DNA from 4 places in the Ruegeria sp. BF10 genome. Region 4 is predicted to be linked to each of the others. Evidence: riboswitches for the same ligand, from Rfam matches in the RefSeq annotation. Region 4 holds a riboswitch; each other region holds the start of a gene.
The links. A riboswitch is a leader RNA that binds a small molecule or an ion and turns the genes downstream of it on or off. The one in region 4 is predicted to bind cobalamin.
Positions count from the first base shown of each region.

Region 1 (3,721 bases), on a different contig from region 4:
GCAAGGTCTTGGCGCCCATCACCGGCCCGGCATAAAGCCCCGCCGCCAGCGCCATCTGCGCCAGCGCCGCCTGTGCCGCGACCTCGCCGCCGGTATCGCACAGATGCGCCAGCCGCCGCAGGGTGGAAACGGGCAGGGTGGAATAGTCGTCCAGCCGCGTGTCCTCGCGCCCGTCGGCGGGTAGCACCGCCAGCGCGATGCCTTTGGCCTGTGCCAGCGCCAGCACCTGCTGCAACCCGTAGGACCAGTAGGGAACCCCGCCGATCAGACGGATCAGAATGCCCTTGGCGCCCTCCAACGTCTGTTCGACATAGGTATCGACCGACAGGGGGTGTTTCAGCGCCGTCAGGTTGGCCAGCCGCAACGAGGGCATCCGCCCCTCGGGCCCGCCACCACGATGCCAGCCCGCCGCGAAAGCACCCAGGTCGCTGTCCGAAAAGGACAGCACCACCAGATCCGCCGGGCTCTGGCCCAGATCGGTCGGGGTCTCGGTTTCCTCGAGCCCGTGGCTTTCGCGGAAGACGATGTGCATGGGTCTTACTCGGCAGCCTCACGCACACCCACGAGGATTTCGCGGATTTCCGCTTCTTTGATATCGTCATGCTCGGCGATGACGACCAGACGCGAACGGCGTTCTTCGCCGGGTTCCCACGGACGGTCATACTGGTGCCGTACCCGTGCACCGACCGCCTGAACCAGCAGGCGCATGGGTTTGCCCTGAACGGCAGCATACCCTTTGACCCGCAGGATGTTCAGCTCATTCGCCAGACGCTCGATATTGGCCACCAGTTGGGTCGGATCGGCTTGCTCGGGCAACTCGACGATGATGCTTTCGAAATCGTCATGCTCGTGATCATGGTGGCCGTCGTGATGCGAGGGCCGGGCGTCCATGTCATCCTCGGCGGCGGCTTCCAGACCCAACACGACGCGAACGTCCACGGCACCTTCGGCCACTTCGACCACGGGCAGGGGGCGCGGCGCCACGGCGGCGATGATCTCGCGCGCCTTCGCCACGCCTTCGGGGCCGGCGAGGTCGGGCTTGGTCAGCAGGATGATGTCGGCGCACGAGATCTGATCCTCGAACACTTCGGACAGGGGCGTTTCGTGGTCGATCGAGTCATCGGCCATGCGCTGGGCGTCCACCGCTTCGACATTGGGCGCGAAACGACCGGCGGCCACGGCCTCGGCATCGGCCAGAGCAATAACGCCGTCCACGGTGATCTTGGAACGGATATCGGGCCAGTCGAACGCCTTGAGCAACGGTTTGGGAAGCGCCAGTCCCGAGGTTTCGATCAGGATGTGATCCGGTCGCGGCTCCAGCGCCATCAGGGCCTCGATGGTGGGAATGAAGTCATCTGCCACGGTGCAGCAGATGCAGCCATTGGCCAGTTCCATGATGTTTTCCGCCGGGCAATCCGGGATGGCGCAGGATTTCAGGATGTCGCCATCGACGCCCACATCGCCGAACTCGTTGACCACGACAGCAAGGCGCTTGCCCTGCGGGTTCTGCATCAGGTGACGCACCAAAGTGGTTTTGCCCGAGCCGAGAAAGCCGGTGATCACTGTGACGGGGAGTTTTTCGAGGTTCGACATGTCAGGCTCCAATCGGGGGAATGCGCGAGGCACAGTTCTTGCGAAAATGTTCGGGGCGTTCGCGCCATTTCACCAAGCCATCTTCAGTGGCCAGATACTTGGTCGCACCGTCGACAATGACGTCGACATGATCTGTTTCGCTCAGGTTTTCGTACACGAAGGTCCAACGGCCCGGCCCGCCGCGCAATACGATCGAACAGCCTTGATCGCAGTTTGAAAGGCATTCAACGGCTTTCAGGGTGACACCGTCGGGCAGGTCCGCCTGTTCCAGGGCCTTGTGCAACAAAGCGCCCGGGCGTTGCGCGTCATCTTCGACAGGCAGGCCGCGACGGCAGGTGGTACAGACCAGCAACTCGACTGGTGTGGTCTCGGTCATGTCTCTCATCCCCCCAAATCCTCTTCGCGGGGGACGGGGTTTCATGCGGGCCACGATTGGTCACGGACCCGACACCGGAACACCCCGCCCGGTTTCAACTTCGGTTGTTGGCAGGTCTCCCGGCTTGCGGATGCCAGAGGCGGGCCTCTGTCGGATGTCCCGCCTTCCCGGCCTTTGGGCCAGTGGCATTGGGCATCCTCTCCGTTCACGGTCGCGGGGGCGGCTGCGTTTGGCGGCATGACCGTTGACGCATTCCCTTTTCATCGGCTGTCACCGACACCAACGAAAGGGACATGCGGCACCGCTGGCCTGCTTGTCAAGCGAGTCGCGCGCAACAATGATGCAGAGGAGTAGAAAGCGACCTGTGGGCGTCGATGGGCGGCATGTCGTGCGGGGTTCAGCCTGAGATGGGCCCAGAGACCAACGGTATCTCTGCCAGGGTCGTACACTGTGGTGAGCGGGTGGCTCAAGGGAACCTGTCCCGATGATGGGAAAAGACCACCGAATACCCCGGATCCTCTCGCGCTAATAAATGACGTTGATCATGAGCAGCGAGACGACCAGAAACAGCACAGTCATGATCCCTCCGGACCGCACGAAATCCATCACCTTGTATCCTGCCGGCCCCATGATCAAGGCATTTACCTGATGGGTTGGGATGATGAAGCTGTTCGATGTTGAAATGGCGACGGTCAGGGCAAAGACGGCCGGATTCCCGCCAGCCGCTATCGCAATCGATACCGCCAGAGGCACCAGCAGAACCGTGGCCCCCACATTTGACATGACCAAAGAAAAGGCCGTCGCCAGAATGGCGATGCCGGTTTGCAGCGACCATAGCGGCCAGCCGTCCAGAATTATCATGATCTGCTGGGCGATCCACGCAGCGGTGCCTGTGTTCTGTACGGCTTGTCCCAACGGTATGAGGCAGGCGAGCAGGAAAACGGTGTTCCAGCCGACCGCGCGGTATGCCTCATCCACGCTGAGCACACGGGTCAACATCATGCCCACCGCTCCGGTAAGAAGGCAGAGCGAAAGTCGGACATCCGTGAACAGGATCAACGACAGCGAAATGGCGAAAAATGCCAGGGCCCAGCCGACTTTTTGCGGCCTCAGCTCGTCCTGTGGAAAGTCCGTTGTCACAACGACGAAATCCGGATCTCGTTTGATCCGCATCAGGTTGTCCCATCTGGTATGCGCCACGAGCATGTCGCCCGCCTGAAACTTTTCGAGCCCGATCTGAGTGGATTCGTGATCCTCGGTCTCGACATGGCTCAGCGTCTCTTCGCCGCGGTGAATGGCCAGCAGCGACATCCCGTAGGTCTTGCGAAACAAAAGCTCGCGGGGGCATTTGCCGATCAGCTTGCTGTCGGGCGTGATGACCACCTCGGCCACGCCTGCATTGGTTGGGGCGAACTCTTCGACGAAAACGTCCAAGTCGGGAAGAACGGTCAGCCCGTATTTCTCGGCGAATTTCTCGACCTCCCAACGGCGGCCGACGATGGCCAGCCGACACGGCGCTGCAATTTCCGCTGTCAAAACCTGAACCATCGAGGTTTTGCCGCGATAGAAGGTGGAAATGATGTACAGGTGGTTTTCGTGGTTGATGTCGGCCAGAATCTCGCCGACCAGGGGGCTGTCCTCGGGCACCACGACTTCGAACACATCGGCTTTGAGGCCATAAACCCTTTGCAGGTATTCCTGTGTCCCTTGTCCGGTACCCGTATTGTCAGGCTCTTCAGCCTCGGGCAAAAC
Region 1 covers NZ_JBQFTR010000001.1:1,889,189-1,892,909, reverse strand. The annotation lists gene cobN (cobaltochelatase subunit CobN) at 1-532, opposite strand, end outside; gene cobW (cobalamin biosynthesis protein CobW) at 538-1,593, opposite strand; gene ACR0DJ_RS09525 (DUF1636 family protein) at 1,595-1,969, opposite strand; cobalamin riboswitch at 2,062-2,268, opposite strand; gene ACR0DJ_RS09520 (SLC13 family permease) at 2,495-3,721, opposite strand, start outside.
Region 1: another riboswitch for cobalamin. It lies ahead of ACR0DJ_RS09525 (DUF1636 family protein); the one in region 4 lies ahead of ACR0DJ_RS19530 (hypothetical protein).

Region 2 (3,721 bases), on a different contig from region 4:
CATCGGCCGGCCCGTCCAGCAGGAACACGCGGGGCTTTGCCAGATCGGCTGTTTTTGCTTCGATGGCGGACAGTTGGTCCTTCCAGCGGGCAACCAGCGCCTCGGCCTTGTCCTCGACCTGCATGACCGTGCCCAGACGCAGAACGTCATCAAACAACAGGTTCATGCTGGCCTCGGGGCGATCCTTGTCCAGATGCACGCAGCTTTCCGACAGAATCATGGTCTTGATACCAAAGGGTTCCAGCGTGTCGGGCGTGACGTCACCGCCGGGTTTCATGCCATAGTACCAACCGGCAAAAAACAGATCGGGTTCGACGGCCACAAGGTTTTCAATGGTCGGGTATTTGGGGGCAAGCTCTGGGATATCGCCACGCTGAGCATCAAAATCAGGGCTTGTTTTGTACCAGCCGGTAATTCCGGTAAGCCCCACGATCTTGTCCTGAAGGCCGAGCGCAAAGGCCATATCCGTCATGTTCATGTCATGCACGACCAGACGTTCCGGCGCCGAGTCAAAAGCCAGCGGTTCGCCGCAATTGTCCACGGTGACGCCCTCTGCTGCCGCGCCACCTGCCAAGCCAGCGAAGACGACCACCGGCCAGAGTTTCTGCATCATATGTAAGCTCCTGTTATTATGACAATTTCCGTTTTCGGATATCCAGTGCGGGGATCATGCGGCCTTCGTGCTGAAAGCACAGATAATCCACGCCGAATGTCTCACGTACCCGGTCTGGGGTCAGAACTTCGCCAACAGGCCCGAACCCTGTCAGACGCGTGGCTTTCATCAACGCCACATGGCTGGCGAATTCCGGGATCATGACCAGATCATGGACGATCATGACGACCGTTACCCCCAGATCAGCGACCAGAGACAGCATGTGCCCCTTGGCATCGGGGTCCAGATGGTTGGTTGGCTCGTCCAGAAACAGCAACGACGGATTCTGGGCCAGCGCGCGCGCGATATGTGCGCGCTGACGTTCTCCGCCCGACAGTTGACCCATCGTTTTGTTGGCAAAATGCGACAGTTCGGTCGTCGTCAGCACCCGTTCAAGATCAGCCTTGTGCTGAGCCACCGAACGTTCGCCCTGAATCGGGATTTGTCCCAGCGCAACGTAGTCTTGCAGGCGCATCCGTCCGTCGGGCATTTCCTGCTGTCCGACCACAGCAATGGAGCGGGCGCGTTGGCGGGCGGACAGGGTACGAAGGCTTTGGCCTTCTATCCAAACATCACCCAAGGCAATCCGTTCAATCCCGCACAGCAGTTTCAACAGAGTGGTCTTACCGGCGCCGTTCGGCCCGGCAATTGCCAGAATTGATCCTTCTTCCAGACGAAAGGATACATCCTGCAACAGGATATCACCATTGAGCGCGTAGTACTCCAGATCCTCGGCAACCAGAAAGCTCATGATGTCCCCCGGGTTGGCAAAGCGGGTATTCGCGACAGGGTCTTTGCGAAAAGGGCAGGGGGGCGGTCCGAAGCGCTGGTCCAGCCATCGTCGCTGTCGCCAAACTGGGTCGCGAATTCGACCAGGGCATCCAGGTCGTGTGATGTCTTAATGTCGCCGAACAGGTACTGCGCTTTGCCTGCGGCCTGAAATCCGACGGTCATGGCCCGCTCACAACCTGCCATGCAGGCCACCATTCGGGTTTCAAAACCGTCAGGCAACTGAGCATCCAGCGCGTCTTGCGCAGCCTCGGCAGGCATCGTCCCCTGACATGTTGAACAGATCAGAACGTAGTGATCAGAATAGCAGGTCATTGCCGTCTCCGTCGTTTGCCAGATGCAGACAGAGGGCACATACCCAGATATTACGCAAACGCGCCATCAAGCCTCCTTCGGGGACGCCCCGCCCCGGGTTGGTTACCATGCGATGGCAGGTCTCCTGACTTGCGGGTCAAGGCTCGGCCCACCTTCCCAACCCATACGGGTCAGTGGTGAAGTGGCGTCGCTCTCCGCTTACAGTTGCGGGGGCAGTCACGGACTTGGCACATTCCAGCGCCGCACCGTGTTCCCATTTTCATCCCTTACGGAACCATCCCGCTCAGCTAGTCCGGCTATGCCAGACTTGTCAAGCGGCAGGCGAAAGGGTGGTGGATGGAATTGCAACAGTTGAGCCAGCGATCCTGCTGCGCCAGCCCGGACCGAACGGTGTCAATAGTCTGATACAAGAAGAAAATCCGGATCGGTATCTTCCTCGACCTTCGAAAACCGTGGGATCGGCTCTTCGAACACATTGTCCGTACGGTCGTCATTCACGGTCGATACCTCGCCAATAAGGCAATCGCCGCGCTCGGCCCAGAAAGCGTGCCAGATGCCGGGCATCAAAGTTACGCTTTGGCCCGGCTTCAGCCGCAAGTGTTCTCCGGGTTGCAAGGTTACAGGGCAGGCATCGCTTGGGACCGTCACCGGATTGTCGCGGTCGACGCCACCGTTTGGATCCGACGCATGAATTTCCAGAACGAGGTCGCCGCCGCCCCGGTTTATGATGTCTTCTGCCTTGACGATATGCCGGTGCATCGGAGAAAGCTGATTGTCTTTCGAGATCAGTAGTTTTTCCGCATAGAGCATCCCGCGCCCGGATTTCAGATCCTTCGCCTCGCCATTGCGCAGAGTGAACAGAAACAGTCCAAGTTCGTCGAAACGGCCTTGTGCGTAATCGGTTATGTCCCATCCCAGCCCGCGGCCGCGGATCGTTTCCGCCAGAGGGCTGCGCATTTTCTCGGGCGACCAATCCGCAAAGGGTGGCAACACGGCACCGAAGGACTGAATGAATGCTTGTGCCTGGGTCTTGATACGGTTGATTTCGGATCGTTTCATCATGCCATCCCGCAGGTCAAAGCTCGTGCGCCCAGGGGGGTTCCGCCCCGGCTCGGGAAACGGTCACGGCCGCCACGTCAGCGCCCAGCTCCATGGCTGCTTGCAGGCTTTCAGCCGTCAATCCGCGCAGACCTGATTTGGTCAGATGCCCTGCACGGCTGAGACCGGTCAGGACGCCGGCGTTGAACGTGTCACCTGCGCCGATCGTGTCGACCACTTCAACGGGCTTCACAGGAACCGAGACTTCGGAACCATCCGCCAGATAGCCGTGCGCCCCGTCGCTGCCACGCGTGAAGATGACAACGGAAGGACCCGCCTGCAACAGCACAGACGCCTTCGCGGCTTCGGATTCAGCGCCCGGAATGATCCAGTCCAGGTCCTCGTCTGAAACCTTGACGATATCCGCTTGTGAGATCATGCGGTTCAAACGCGCTCTGAACCGGGTTTGATCCTTGATGAAACCCGGGCGGATATTCGGATCCAGCATCACCGCCCGGTCGGAACCGTGGCGGTCCAGGAGGGCGGCATAAGCATCTGCGCAAGGTTCACACGCAAGGCTGATTCCGCCGAGATACAGGGCAGAGACAGCAGGAAGCTGATCGGGCATGTCTTCGGGCAGCAACATCCGGCCCGCGGTGTTTTCATCAACAAAGCTGTAAGTCGCGTGCCCTTCCGAAAGTTGCACAAAGGCAAGCGTGGTAGGACGGTCCGAGATGATCACATGTGTCGTGTCCACATGACTGGCTTTCAGCGCATCGATCAATTGCTGGCCGAACATGTCCGATGACAAACCTGTCAGCATCCCAACCGGAACACCCAGACGTCCCATCGCGACGGCTGTGTTCAGAACTGCACCACCGGTATGTGGCACAAAGCCCAGTGCACCCGACACGGTCGGTTCTGAAA
Region 2 covers NZ_JBQFTR010000002.1:232,187-235,907, reverse strand. The annotation lists gene ACR0DJ_RS10860 (ABC transporter substrate-binding protein) at 1-613, opposite strand, end outside; gene ACR0DJ_RS10855 (ABC transporter ATP-binding protein) at 630-1,403, opposite strand; gene ACR0DJ_RS10850 (DUF1636 family protein) at 1,400-1,756, opposite strand; cobalamin riboswitch at 1,854-2,050, opposite strand; gene ACR0DJ_RS10845 (D-lyxose/D-mannose family sugar isomerase) at 2,150-2,815, opposite strand; gene ACR0DJ_RS10840 (carbohydrate kinase family protein) at 2,832-3,721, opposite strand, start outside.
Region 2: another riboswitch for cobalamin. It lies ahead of ACR0DJ_RS10850 (DUF1636 family protein); the one in region 4 lies ahead of ACR0DJ_RS19530 (hypothetical protein).

Region 3 (3,721 bases), on a different contig from region 4:
TTGACGCTGATGGCGGCAGTTTTGACATCCAATCGCGCGCCCACGCCCAGCTGGCACGCCTGACGCCGAACACGCGCGAGGCCTTGCTGCTACGGACGGTCGAAGAGTTCTCGGTCAGCGATATCGCCGCAATTATGCAGATAGAACCCGCCGAGGCTCAGAAGCTGATCGATATCGCCTACGAGGAAATGGCTCGCCACACTTCTGGCCGCATTTTGATCATCGAAGACGAAGCAATCATCGCGATGGATCTTGAGACGATGGTGGCCGACCTGGGCCACCAGGTCATCGGGGTCGCACGCACCGAGACCGCCGCCATTGACCTGGCCAAGCGCGAGCCGTTCGACCTGATCCTGTCGGACATTCAGCTGGCGGACAAATCTAGCGGAATCGATGCGGTGAACCGCATCATTGCCCAGCACGGCGATTGCCCCGTCATTTTCATCACCGCATTCCCCGAGCGCCTTCTGACAGGCAAAGGCCCCGAACCCGCCTTTCTGATTTCCAAACCCTACACCGAAGAACAGGTCAAATCGGCCGTCAGCCAGGCCATGTTCTTTGCCTCTAGCGCCGTGATCGAGGTCTGACCCGGCAGGACCGCGCTGCAAGAAAAAACTCAGGCGATGAAACACGAGGAACACCATGGAAAACGAGATTGCACAGACCGCAGAGAACGTGACGAACACCGTTTGGGCCGAACTGTCGCAAGTTCTGAATACCGAGCTGTATGACGGGAAATCGCTGAGCGACCTGCTGACGCTCGAGGCCCTTCTTGGCCTTGTCGCGAACACGATCGCCGCGCTGATCCTGTTGGTGCTTGGGCTTGTGATTTCAAGATATGTCAGCCGGAAGATCCGGGGCGTCGGTGAAAAATCGGAACGCCTGGACGATACGTTGTTCAACTTTCTTGGCAATCTGGCGCGCTATACGATCCTGGCGTTTACCGGGCTGTTCATTCTGAACACGTTCGGGGTGCAGACGACGTCGATCATCGCGCTGATCGGTGCCGCCGGTTTGGCCATTGGTCTTGCGTTGCAAGGCACATTGTCCAACGTTGCAGCCGGCGTGATGATCATCCTGTTCCGGCCGCTCAAGATCGGCGATTTCGTCGACGTGAATGGGGTGCTCGGAACTGTAAAAGATATCACCCTGAACTACACCGAAATTGCGGATATGGGGAACGTCAAGGTTATCGTTCCCAACGCCGAGGTGTGGGGAAACACCATCAAGAACTATTCCGTCTACGAGACCCGTCGTGCCGAGTGGACGTTTGGCGTTGGATACGGCGTCAACTTGGCGGAGGCCGAGCGCGTCATTCGCGAGACGATCATGTCGGACGCCCGTTCGCTGGCTGACCCCGAACCGTTCATCCAGGTGAACAATCTTGGCAGCAGCAGCGTCGATTTTCTTGTCCGCGTCTGGTGCAAGTCTTCGGACTACTTCCAATACCAGGCAGACATGAAGCGCAAAGTCAAAGAGGCGTTGGACGAAGCGGATATCAATATTCCGTTTCCGACCCGCACTCTGTTGATTGAAGGCGAAAAGACTCAGCGAGAAAAAGCGATCGCGGCAGAGTAACCTTGACTGTTGACCCCAGATGCCTGAAGCCAGCACTCTTCAGACAAAATTAGGGGTTTGAGCAACGGAGGTGCGGTCATCGGGCTGGGTCGCTAAAATGATTGCCGCGACTGAAACGCCAAAATGAGTTGGCCTGATCCTCTCCCAATGAAGTGGTCCGCCATTATGCTTGGGAAAACCGAAGATCAGCATGGCAACGAAGAGACACAAGCCAGAGGAGATTGTCACGAATAGTAATCCTTGGGCTAGAACCTGAGCGGCAGTACCTGTCTTGGTAGGCCCAGCGCTGGTCAATATGATCCTACTCAGTCATTTCACGCTCAGACTCCGGCTGGCTCGAAGCTCAAACATGCAATTAAGTCCACTTGGCATCCCAGGGCAGGCAAAGGGTCGTGCCAACCTTCTTACCTATCTCGATGCCTGTCTGGTCGAAGCGACGCATGAACTCAGCGCCCGACTCGTCTTGTCTCCGTTGCAAAGTGACAGCTTCCTCTGAATCCGAAACGCTCACTATGGCACGATGAACGTCCTCTTTTAGATTGGGGGGGCAGCCGTTTTCGGTCGAAATCGGGCTCCCGTGCTTGTCAAAGAACTCGCCCGGAGTGACGACGACTTTGAACTGGTTTCCTGCGTCCTTTTCCGGTTTTTCCACCCTGCTTGTGTGACGTCAGCGCCAATGGGACAGTTTAAGTCGATTTGATAAGAGAGGGTTTCTGGCACATCGTACCCACCAAGGAGTGGAGATGAGACAGAAACCCGGAACACGCAAGAGCCACGGCGAGAAGGTTGTCAATGACATCCGCCGTGCCACACGCAAACAGTATTCGGCCGAAGAGAAGACCAGGATCGTGCTGGACGGCCTCAAGGGCGAGGACCACGTCCGAAACCCGTGCCCCCACCGCCACCCGCGGTTTGACATATCTGCAAGGCTGGTTTCCGGACTTGAAAGGGGCTTGCACCCGGTTGCGACACCTTCCCGGGATCCTCGTCCCAGTGGTTGATTGTCGAACCTGACCTTCCTTACCGTTGCGGGGGCAGTGCCGGAATTCCACCGGCTTCCCAATTCTCCGCTGCCTGAGAATCAAACAGCGGCACCTCACGATGGCAGCGTACTTTTTACCCGCTTGGGCGCTGAAATGCTGGCGGCATTTCCGGTTTCAAAACAGACATGGAAACATTCCGGCAAAGTGGACAGCACCGGGATCACGGTCCTTGGCTGAGGGGCGTGGCAGGCCCGCAAGCACGGCGTTCTGCGGGTCCAATGGCCTTGCGGTGTATGCGGCCACGTCTGACATCCACGCCGTCAAACTGACCCCCAACCGCGACGGCGACGGCCTGGTCGCTGTGATCAGAAACGAAACGTTGCGCGTCGCCTGACCTTGGCTGGGAAAGAGAGTGTCAGGCCAAAGGAAAGCGGTTTGCAGCAATGCCCGTTTGGGTGACGTTGATCCGTGCGGGATGGTGCTGGCTTGCCATGAGGCAGGTAAAGACGGCGAATATCCGTCATGCGAGAGTTGCCAGCCCATCCTGTCAACGGATGGTAGAAAACCTCATTTTGTCCATAAAAAATTGTCTTTTTTCGGAAAAACCATTACGTTTTCCGACAATGGTGGAAAACACCGGAGGCAGTAAGAGAGCAGATGCCAAAACCGAAAACAGGTGTTTTGCGGGCAAGGGTTCCTGCGCGCCTCATGGGAAAACGGGATGGTCTGTTTTTCCTCTGGGGGCAGATAGAACGCGCGCGTTTGAAAATCGAATGCGGCGAACGCGCCGAGGGCGCAGCCTCGGACGGGCCAAGGGCGAACACGGCCGGAGAGGTCAAGGGATCGACGACCGCATTGGTGGACGAGTTTATTTTCTACTGACTGTTGTGATGAAACCGGGCCTGGCGGCCCTATTTCTTCTCGAAGAACAGGATGACTTCACCCAGACGGACGCCATAGCGTGAGACATACGCGCGGTTCAGCAGACGGTCGTCATCCAGCAGCCACATCCAGTCGTCGAACTTGACACGCATGGTCCCGTTCTTGATCGGCAGGTCGATCTTGTATTTCCAGTTGAACGTATCCCCGCGTTCAATCCCGCTGGCGGTGCCCAGTACGCCAGGCGCCGTACCGGTCCATGTATCCTCTCCGGTTTTGGT
Region 3 covers NZ_JBQFTR010000005.1:48,568-52,288, forward strand. The annotation lists gene ACR0DJ_RS17080 (response regulator) at 1-587, shown strand, start outside; gene ACR0DJ_RS17085 (mechanosensitive ion channel family protein) at 643-1,578, shown strand; gene ACR0DJ_RS17090 (hypothetical protein) at 1,934-2,230, opposite strand; partial or broken gene ACR0DJ_RS17095 (IS3 family transposase) at 2,322-2,471, shown strand; cobalamin riboswitch at 2,489-2,692, opposite strand; gene ACR0DJ_RS17100 (hypothetical protein) at 2,736-3,104, opposite strand; gene ACR0DJ_RS17105 (hypothetical protein) at 3,219-3,443, shown strand; gene ACR0DJ_RS17110 (DUF3833 family protein) at 3,473-3,721, opposite strand, start outside.
Region 3: another riboswitch for cobalamin. It lies ahead of ACR0DJ_RS17090 (hypothetical protein); the one in region 4 lies ahead of ACR0DJ_RS19530 (hypothetical protein).

Region 4 (3,721 bases):
CGTCTTGAGCAGCGCGTTGAAGGCGCTGGTCGAGAGCATGTGGACCTCGTCGATGATATAAATCTTGTAACGCGCGCTGGCAGCGCGATAGCGCACGCTGTCGATGATCTCGCGGATATCGTTGACGCCTGTGCGGCTGGCGGCGTCCATCTCCATCACGTCGACATGGCGGCCTTCCATGATGGCGACACAATGTTCGCACTGACCGCAGGGTTCGGTTGTGGGGCCGCCGGTTCCGTCCGGACCGATGCAATTCATGCCCTTGGCGATGATCCTTGCGGTCGTGGTTTTGCCGGTGCCACGAATGCCAGTCATGATGAAGGCCTGCGCGATCCGATCGGCCGCGAACGCGTTTTTCAGGGTGCGCACCATGGCATCCTGACCCACCAGATCGGCAAAGGTTTCCGGGCGATATTTGCGGGCGAGAACCTGATAGGCGGGGCTGGAGCTGTCTGTCATGTCTTCTCGTTGGGATTCGGGGCTTGGGCACAGCGTAGTGGCCACCGTTGCCCGCGTCCACAGCGTGGTGTGATGATTTTTGTTTTAGAAACGAGTCGCTTTCGCACTAAACTGCGTTAGCAGATTTAATGACTCATTTTGTAAAGAGTTCTTTGGGGAGGACACGTTTCATGTCGCAGTTGGTGATCTACGCCCTGCAAGTCGGTGGCGGAACGCTTGCACTGACCTCGATGCCCGGACGTGGCGGGGATTATTTCAGCGATCTGGATATGATCGCAGGCTGGCAGCCGGGGCTTGTTGTATCCATGACAACGGATGTCGAGATGCTTCAGGATGGGGCGAAGGATTTCGGCAGCGACATTCAAAGCCGCGCCAGCAGATGGGTTCACCTGCCGATCGAAGATTTCGGAGCGCCGACACAGGCGATTGATGACGCGTGGCCGTCCGTCAGCGCCGCAGCCCGACACGCGCTGTCAGGAGGAGGTCGCGTTTTGGTGCATTGCCGTGGGGGCTGTGGCAGGTCAGGTATGGTTGTTCTGCGGCTGATGATTGAATGCGGCGAACGCGCGGACACAGCGCTGGAACGATTGCGGGCGGTGCGCCCCTGCGCCGTCGAAACGGATGCGCAACTGGCCTGGGCCTCGCAGCGTGCGCAGGCACAGGTCAGTCTGGACTCAGATTGAAATCTGCGCGGGCGCGCAAACAGGTTTTCGCGGCCGGATCGTGGAAACTTCGATCATCGCGCAGGGTGGGGTTTGCACGACGCCGGATGGCATCGCACTGACCGTGTTTCCGAAGACCAATTCGGCATAGAGGTTCAGGGGCTCAATTGCGGCTTCGGGCTGCGTGCCGCAAAAGACACGAATGCTGTCTGATTGCGCCCTGAAAACTGCGTGACATCCGTCGGTGCAATGTGACAGCTCGCTGCTGCCCTCAATCTCGAAATCATCACTTGTGGCCGAGGTCGCCTGGGTCATGGCTTCGGATATCGAGCGCGCCAGCCGCGCCAAAGCGGGGCAGGTTTTGCCCGTCCGCTGACATACTGTTGCACTGAATTCATGCGTTTTTGTCTTCCAGATCATCCTGCGCCCTCCGCGCGTGGTGGACAGGATATTTGGGACAGGTGGGACAGCGTGATGCCGTCAGGACCTGCCCGGACACCCCGTCCGAGTTTCGGTTTCGTTTCCGATGGCAGGTCTCCTGACTTGCGGGTCATCGCTTTGCCGACCTTCCCAGCCTTTCGGGCCAGTGGTGTTTTGGCATCGCTTACCGCTTACAGTTGCGGGGGCAGTCGCGGATTTGGTTGTTGCCTGCATGACCAGACATTACCGCACCGTGTTCCCTTTTCATCCCGACCCCTTGTGGAGGCCGGAAACCATCACACAACCGCTAGCGTTTGAGCACGCATCGAGTCAAGCCGATCTTTTGGCCGGACGCTTGGTCATGCTGGATACGATGTAGGTTCATGCATAGTGTCGAGGGTGTCGAGGTTCGGAAACCGGATTTACCAAGCGAAAAGCCAGAGATCATGTTGGATACAGAGCAAACGGTATTGACCGAGGAGTTTCGCTTTCCTTCCGGGCAGAAAACACTGTCTGCCCGGTTGTATAGCCCGCTGACTTCGCCCGAAATCGTCGTCGTGCTGAACAGTGCAACGGGTGTGCCGCGTGATTATTACCGTCATTTCGCACGATGGCTTGCCGCTGAGAAGGGTATGGCCTGCCTGACCTATGACTATCGGGATTATGGGCATTCCTTGACCGGCCGCCTGAAAGACTCGCGTGCGACCATGGCGGATTGGGCCTTGATCGACATGCCCGCGGCACGGGCGGAAATGCGTCGGCGATACCCGAATGCGAAACACTGGACCATCGGCCATTCCGTCGGCGCGATGTTGGGGCCTGTGCAACCGGATATCGATCTGATTGACCGGATGATCTGTGTGTGTTCGGGGCTTGTGACCCTGAGCGACCATCCGTGGCCCTATCGGGGTTTGGCGGGGTTGTTCTGGTACGGCCATGCTCCGCTTTTGGCCCGAGCCCTTGGCTACCTTCCCGGAAAGGCGATCGGGTTTGGCTCGGACCTGCCGGCATCGGTCTATTGGCAGTGGCGCAAATGGTGTACCGCGCCTTTGAATTATGTGCCTGAAATCGGGCATGAGTTACCTGCGGCGCAGTGGAAGGATTCTGGAACGCCCGTGGATTTGTTCACCTTCGAGGACGACCAGATGGTGCCGCCGGAAGCGGTTTGGCGGCTTGCGGACCTTTACGGCCCCGATGCCAACCGTCACCTGCTGAGCCCCGCCGATTTCGGGTTGCCTGAGGTTGGACATATCGGAGCATTTGCCCGGCGCAACGCAGCGGTTTGGCCGCGACTGATCGCCTGACCAGACGCGGCGCAGGACGGGCCGGGCACCGTCCTGCCATCACCGGTTACGAAGCTTCTTTTCCTTCATGACGCCACGGACCATCTTGCCGAACGCTTTGTCCCGCGCCCGGGACTGCGCGACAGTTTCTGAGTTGCGCTGATCTTCGCGCCGAAGCTTGCGCCACCGGTCCAATCGAGCCGGGTCAAGCGTGCCGTGGCTGATCGCCTTTTGCACGGCACATCCGGGCTCGGAGCTGTGCTGGCAATCCGAAAAACGGCAGTCCCGGCTCAACGCGGCAAGGTCCGAGAAAACGTCGTCGATCCCGTCCTGAGCGTCCAGCAGGCGCAACGCGCGCATACCGGGTGTATCGATCAACCAGCCGCCGTTGCGCATCCGGTGCAGTGCCCGAGCGGTCGTCGTGTGCCGGCCCCGCGCGTCATCCTCGCGAATGTCCGAGGTGGCGAGATCCTGACCGGTCATGGTATTGGCAAGCGTCGTCTTGCCAACGCCCGACGAGCCAACCAGCGCTCCGGTCTGGCTTTTGGGGCACCAGGACAGAACCTTTTCAACCTCTGCCGGGTCCAGCGCGTTGATCGCCAGAACCGTCAGGAACGGGTCCAGTGATTGTACCTGTCCCGTGAAACTTTCAGGGTCCGCCGATTTGTCGGCCTTCGTCAGAACGACGACCGGGTAACACCCGGCCTGATACGCAAGCGCCAGATATCGTTCCAGCCGGGGCAGATTGAAATCGGCATTGCAGGAACTGACGATGATCAGCACATCGACATTGGCTGCGATCAGTTGCGTCGCGGCACCTGTTCCGGCGGCGCGCCGGTGCAGCAGGCTGCGCCGGTCGAGCAAATGGCGCACGCGTTTGTCGTCGTCGGTGAGAAC
Region 4 covers NZ_JBQFTR010000009.1:9,017-12,737, forward strand. The annotation lists gene ACR0DJ_RS19520 (DNA polymerase III subunit gamma/tau) at 1-459, opposite strand, end outside; gene ACR0DJ_RS19525 (protein-tyrosine phosphatase family protein) at 630-1,142, shown strand; gene ACR0DJ_RS19530 (hypothetical protein) at 1,134-1,541, opposite strand; cobalamin riboswitch at 1,633-1,854, opposite strand; gene ACR0DJ_RS19535 (alpha/beta hydrolase family protein) at 1,925-2,845, shown strand; gene rsgA (ribosome small subunit-dependent GTPase A) at 2,885-3,721, opposite strand, start outside.